DNA from 2 places in the Streptococcus sp. CCH8-C6 genome. Region 2 is predicted to be linked to the other one. Evidence: predicted binding sites of a transcription regulator. Region 2 holds the regulator's gene; the other holds the start of a gene.

Region 1 (3,423 bases), on a different contig from region 2:
CCAAGGCTGCTGACTTTATCCCATTCTTTGTGGGCTTCACCTTGGCTAAGTCACTTGGTCTTAATTTGGTTGCAAGTGCAGTTGTTTCATTGATTTTTGCAGTAATTTACTATGAATTGGAAGTAATCAAATCAGCTCGAGTAACTGCGCCAGCTGGTGGGGCTGACTTTGATGACGATGAGGAGGATATCTAAGATGGCTGAAAGAAAGAAAATAACTAAAAAGACTTTAGCGAAATCATTCCACCATTGGTACTATGGTCATTTGACTTGCTTCTCTCAAGAGCACATGCAGACTTTCGGCTACTTGACCTCTATGCTGCCAATCGTGGAAGAACTCTACAAAGACAAAGCAGAGCAGAAAGAAGCTATGCAGACCTATACAGCTTTCTTCAACACAGAACCTCAGCTCGGAGCTTTGGTAGTGGGGATTACAGCTGGTTTGGAAGAAGCGCGTGCCAATGGTGACGCTGTTGATGGCGAAACTATCAATGGTATGCGTGCCGGTCTCATGGGACCTATCGCGGGTATCGGTGACTCTTTGGTAGTTGGAACCTTGATTCCAGTTCTGCTGGGGATTGCCCTTGGACTCTCGAAAGGTGGAAATCCTATCGGCGCTCTCTTCTACATCCTTGTCTGGAATGTTCTCATCTATGGCGGTATGCGCTTTGCCTACTTCAAAGGCTATGAATTAGGGGACAAGGCGGTAGAATTCCTTGTAGGACCTAAAGGACAGGCGCTTCGTAAGGCAATCAGTGTCATTGGTGGTATGGTTATCGGGGCAGTTGCTGCAACTTGGGTATCTGTAACGACTTCATTAGAGTTGAAAAATGCTGATGGCGAAGCCTTCCTGAAGCTGCAAGAAAAGATTGACGGTGTTTATCCAGGTCTCTTAACAGCTGGCTTTATCACCCTTTGCTGGTGGCTGATGGCCAAGAAAAAAGTATCACCAAACCTCGTTATGCTCCTCTTGGTTGTCATTGCTTTGATTGGTGTAGCGCTTGGCATCTTTGACCCTCAACTGAAATACTAATTCTCACTCAATTTTAGGCTGGCAGTAAGTCCGATTTGCTGCTAGTCTAATACAAATTTGCTTAGGCAGAATAAAAGAAAGAACGGAGAAAATCATGACAGAACAAGAATTGATTCAAGGCTATGAAACAGAAATTCACTACCAGAAGCATATGATTGAAAATCTAGGACGCTGGTTCAGTCTCTTCTTTGCCATTGCCAGCATCGGTCTTGTTCTGATTTATCTCTTTCATGAGACCAATCTCCTAGCGCTGATTGCGGGAATCGTCCTAGCTCTACTAGGAATCTTAGCCATGCTTTTGTTTGGCTATGGTATCTATAGAGGACTCCTAAATCTGCAAAAAGTGATTGATGATTTTGAAGCAAAACTAAAACTTGCAAGATAGACATTCCCCCTAAAGACAAGTCTGAGAGGATTTTAGCTCGGACTTGTTTTTTTCTTCGACTTCAGGAGGCAGTGAAGAAAAAAATAAAATTTTTCTTTTATCTAGTCGGTTTTTTTCTTGACTATTTCTGACCAAGTGATAAAATAATAACTATAGATTAGCACTCGATAGTTTAGAGTGCTAAAAATTCAATCTTTGGAGGAAAACTATGTTAAAACCATTAGGAGACCGTGTGGTCTTAAAAGTAGAAGAAAAAGAGCAGAAAGTTGGCGGATTTGTCATTGCAGGCAACGGCCAAGCAGCGACTAAGACAGCTGAAGTTGTCGCAGTCGGTCAAGGTATTCGTACTTTGAACGGTGAGCTGGTAGCCCTGAGTGTCAAGGAAGGGGACAAGGTTCTCGTAGAAAATCACGTAGGCGTGGAAGTCAAGGACGGAGATGAAACTTATCTCTTAGTCAGTGAAGCCAATATTCTAGCAGTTGTCGAGTAAGATTAGAAGAGAGGAATAATAAAATGGCAAAAGATATTAAATTTTCAGCAGATGCAAGAAGCAGTATGGTTCGTGGAGTTGACATCTTAGCAAATACTGTCAAGGTGACTTTGGGTCCTAAAGGCCGCAATGTCGTTTTGGAAAAATCCTTTGGCTCACCCCTTATCACCAATGACGGTGTAACCATTGCCAAGGAAATCGAACTGGAAGACCATTTTGAAAACATGGGCGCTAAGCTGGTGTCAGAAGTTGCTTCAAAGACTAACGATATCGCTGGTGACGGAACAACAACAGCAACTGTTTTAACACAGGCTATCGTTCGCGAGGGAATTAAGAATGTTACAGCTGGTGCTAATCCAATCGGCATCCGCCGCGGGATTGAAGCAGCCGTTGCGACAGCTGTTGAAGCCCTGAAATCTAACTCAGTGCCAGTTTCTAACAAGGAAGCTATTGCTCAGGTTGCTGCCGTTTCTTCTCGCAGCGAGAAAGTCGGCGAGTACATCTCTGAAGCTATGGAAAAAGTTGGAAATGACGGCGTTATTACTATCGAAGAGTCCAAAGGGATGGAAACGGAACTGGATGTAGTTGAGGGAATGCAGTTTGACCGCGGCTACTTGTCTCAGTACATGGTAACCGACAATGAAAAAATGGTAGCTGAACTGGACAATCCTTACATCTTGATTACTGACAAGAAAATTTCTAATATTCAAGAGATTCTGCCATTATTGGAAAACATCTTGAAAACCAATCGTCCGCTCTTGATTGTCGCAGATGATGTGGACGGAGAAGCTCTGCCAACGCTGGTTCTTAACAAGATTCGCGGGACCTTTAATGTCGTAGCTGTTAAGGCACCAGGCTTTGGTGATCGTCGTAAGGCTATGTTGGAAGACATCGCTATCTTGACAGGCGGTACAGTGATTACAGATGACCTTGGTTTAGAGCTCAAGGACGCTACGATTGAAGCGCTTGGACAAGCTTCTAAAGTCACTGTTGATAAGGACAGCACTGTGATTGTGGAAGGTTCTGGCAATCCAGAAGCTATTTCTAACCGTGTGGCAGTCATTAAGTCACAGATTGAAAGCAGCACTTCTGAGTTTGACCGTGAAAAACTGCAAGAACGTCTGGCTAAATTGTCCGGTGGTGTAGCTGTGATTAAGGTTGGAGCTGCAACCGAAACAGAACTCAAAGAAATGAAACTCCGTATCGAAGATGCCCTTAATGCAACTCGTGCAGCGGTAGAAGAAGGAATCGTCTCAGGTGGTGGTACGGCCTATATCAATGTACTGGACGCTGTCGCAGGTCTTGAGTTGGCAGGGGATGAAGGTACTGGACGTAACATCGTTCTTCGCGCCTTGGAAGAGCCTGTTCGTCAAATCGCTCTGAATGCAGGCTTTGAAGGTTCAATCGTCATTGACCGTCTGAAAAACTCTGAAGTTGGTACAGGCTTTAATGCCGCGACTGGCGAATGGGTTAACATGATTGAGGCAGGAATCATTGACCCAGTTAAGGTGACTCG
Region 2 (3,423 bases):
AGAGCACGGCGAACTGGTTCTTTAGTGCGCTCTACCAAATCACGAGTCAAATCGTCGAATTTAGCACGAGTCAGAGTCATTTCCAAGTGGAGAGGTCCAGCGTCGCCAGCTGTGATAAACGGCAAGCTGATTTGAGTAGAAGTCACACCTGAAAGGTCTTTCTTAGCTTTTTCAGCTGCATCTTTCAAACGTTGAAGCGCCATCTTGTCATTTGACAAGTCGATGCCATTTTCTTTCTTGAACTCAGCTACCATGTGATCGATAATCTTTTGGTCAAAGTCATCACCACCGAGTTTGTTGTCACCAGCAGTTGCCAATACATCAAAGACACCATCACCCAACTCAAGGATTGAAACGTCAAAGGTACCACCACCCAAGTCAAAGACCAAAATCTTTTCTTCTTTATCTTGTTTGTCAAGACCGTAAGCAAGGGCTGCTGCAGTTGGTTCGTTGACGATACGTTCTACTTCAAGACCAGCGATTTTACCAGCGTCTTTAGTCGCTTGACGTTGTGCGTCGTTAAAGTAAGCTGGAACTGTGATAACCGCTTTGCTTACTTTTTCACCAAGGTATTCTTCTGCATAGCCTTTCAAGTATTGCAGAATCATAGCTGAGATCTCTTGCGGAGTGTATTCTTTGCCATTGGCAGCTACTTTTTCAGATGTTCCCATTTTTGATTTAATAGAAATGATTGTATCTGGATTTGTTACTGCTTGACGTTTTGCCGCATCACCAACGATGATTTCACCATTTTTGAATGACACTACAGATGGTGTTGTACGATTTCCTTCTGGATTTGCAATGATTTTGCTTTCAGTTCCTTCAAGAACTGCCACTGCTGAGTTTGTTGTACCTAAGTCAATACCGATAATTTTAGACATATTTTTACCTCTTTTTACTTTAATTTTATTTTTGATACTTTTCTTTGGTTCGCTTCGCTCGTAAGAAGCAAAGCTGAACAATTTTTTATCTTTCTTTCATAGTTTATTGTCGTTTCGGACAAGTCTTACGCAGCAACTGATTGGCAGTTCACTTCGCAAATATTAGTGACTCGCCTAGTTGTAAACTACGACCATAGCCGGTCTTAGGATACGGTCATGAAGTTTGTAGCCTTTTTGGAAGACCTGCGCGATAGTGTCAACTGGGTGCTCATCGTCAGCTGGAACAGTTTGAATAGCCATGTGATAGTTATGATCAAAAGCTCCGTCAGCTGGGATTTCTTCGATGCCCTCTTCTTTGAGAGCATGAATCAAGCTTTCCTGCACCATTTCCAGTCCTTTTTTGACATCATCTGTCAGCCCTTCAACGGCAAGCGCGCGCTCCAGATTATCTATCGAAGGCAAGATAGCTTTTGCCAGGTCCTGGCTGCGGTACCTCTGCAGCTGTTGGCGTTCTTCATTTGCTCGGCGCTGGATATTCTGCATTTCTGCATGAGCGCGGAGATATTTGTTTTCAAAATCTTCTGCCCGCTCATTAGCTAGTTCTAATTCTGATTTTTCAGGGCTTGCTGATTCAGCTTGCTCAGCTGTTTCTACAGCTTCCTCTTTTACTTCCACATCTTCTGGATGTTCTTCTTGTTTATGTTTTGCCACAAGGCACCTCCTTTTTAGGAATATTTATACTATATTTAGTGGACTTCGTAGTGATTGCTGCTAAGGTAACGATAGAAGTCGGTCAGTTTCATGGTCAGCACTCGGTTGACGACATTCATCTGACTGATCAGCCGTTGATAGTCAAGATTGACCGGACCGACAACTGCCAGAACTCCAAATCCTCGATAAGGAATCAGGAATTTGCTGGAAATCAGTGTCAAATCAGCCAAACAGCTTTCTCTACTGTCTGCCACACGTACGCTTTGCATCTGATCCTCAGCCAAGCTGTCGCGAATCTCAAAAGCTACTTTCTGTGGGTCATCAAAAAACTGATAAGCCGTCAGGTCTGAAAATTCCAAGAGCTGAACCTTGCCAGACAGAATCACATTTTCCTTGAAAATATCACCAAAGATATGCTCAAAGAGTTGAATGACATTGTCCGTCGTGGTGAAATAGCGCTGGATAATCTGCGGAATTTCCGTCCGAATCTTGTAATGGATGTCCAGCACTGTCTGTCCCAAGAACCGTTCCCTTACTAGGCCTTTAAGCCTATCCAGGTCTTCTTTTAAGAAGTTGCGCGGAATCATAAACTGACTAGTGATGGTATTGGACTCATCCAAGGTGAAGACTGCCAGAGCCGTGTGCTGACTGAGCACAACAATATCAAAAGCTGTCAAACGCTGCCGACTGGGTTCTACATCCAGTGCAACAACCGTGCATCCACTGAGCTTGGTTAAAAGGTCCGCTGCCTGTTGAAGAATGTCCTCCAAGTTGAAAAACTCATGGTCAAAGGCTTTGATAACCTCATAAAGTTCATTCTCAGCGAGACGATCAAAGAACAGAGAATGCTTGACAAAGTACTGAAAACCAGCCACGCTCGGCTTACGGCCGCTGGACGTATGCGCCTTTTCCAGAAGTCCCTGCTTTTCCAAAGCCGCCATATCGTTTCGGATGGTGGCACTACTAGAATTGATAGAATCCTGCAGGGCTTTGGAGCCGACCGGCTCGTGAGTCTTGGTAAAGATATCAATAATCAAATTCAAAATCTCATTTTGACGCTCCGTGACCACGGCATCACCTCCAATCAAGATTCTGCTGTTGATTAGCACTCAACCATCTCGAGTGCTAACTCATGATTCTATTATACACTCTTCTACTCCAAAGTCAAGACAAAAACTCAAAAAATTAGCACTCTTTTTACAAGAGTGCTAAAAATCAGTCTAGCGACCTAGATTAGTCGTCCAAGATTTGCAAACGGCGCATCAAATAGAAAGAAATTCCTACAAAAAGAAGCAGCCAAACTAGCAGAGCCAAAAATTCTCCGCTCCATAAATGGAAATGAGACCAATCTTTCATATAGCTAGTAAATAGGCCCATAAAGCTATAACGCAGCACCTTAAATAAATCCTCGCTCATATTTGAAAACATAGGAATAAATGCCGCCAAGAGCATGGCTGGGACACTAAGAGATTGTGCCATGACCTGATTTTTACAAAACAGACCAACCATTAAAAAGAAGAAAATTAAGACCAGCATGGTCAATAAGAGAACCAAACTATAGCTGAACAGATGATTAGAAAGCTTAGCTCCTACCAAAATTGGGGTAATGACGATATAAAAAATCCCAATAATTGCTGGCCAGATTAAAGCAGAGAGAATGTATTGACCAGCTGTCACACCAGCCAAGCGCAAACTTTGCAAATTACGTTTTTCTCTTTCCTCAGCTAGGATGATAATAATAGGTGTTCCAACAGACATGGCTAGAGAGAAAGGCAGAGAGATCGTAAGCAACATAGTAGCTAGTTTATCCGCTCCAATTTCCTTACCAGCT

What was found. Region 2 encodes HrcA, which represses chaperone genes, less so after heat shock. Its sites were predicted from a motif close to TTAGCACTCNNNNNNNNNGAGTGCTAA; they were not measured.
Region 1: a site for HrcA is predicted at 1,575-1,601, ahead of groES (co-chaperone GroES). Genes of this name have one in related genera too.

Annotation. Positions count from the first base shown of each region.
Region 1 covers NZ_LSJN01000033.1:6,394-9,816, reverse strand. The annotation lists gene AX677_RS03775 (PTS sugar transporter subunit IIC) at 1-194, shown strand, start outside; gene AX677_RS03770 (PTS system mannose/fructose/sorbose family transporter subunit IID) at 178-1,032, shown strand; gene AX677_RS03765 (hypothetical protein) at 1,127-1,417, shown strand; gene groES (co-chaperone GroES) at 1,626-1,907, shown strand; gene groL (chaperonin GroEL) at 1,931-3,423, shown strand, end outside.
Region 2 covers NZ_LSJN01000064.1:21,947-25,369, reverse strand. The annotation lists gene dnaK (molecular chaperone DnaK) at 1-881, opposite strand, end outside; gene grpE (nucleotide exchange factor GrpE) at 1,056-1,592, opposite strand; gene hrcA (heat-inducible transcriptional repressor HrcA) at 1,628-2,662, opposite strand; gene AX677_RS06570 (ABC transporter permease) at 2,826-3,423, opposite strand, start outside.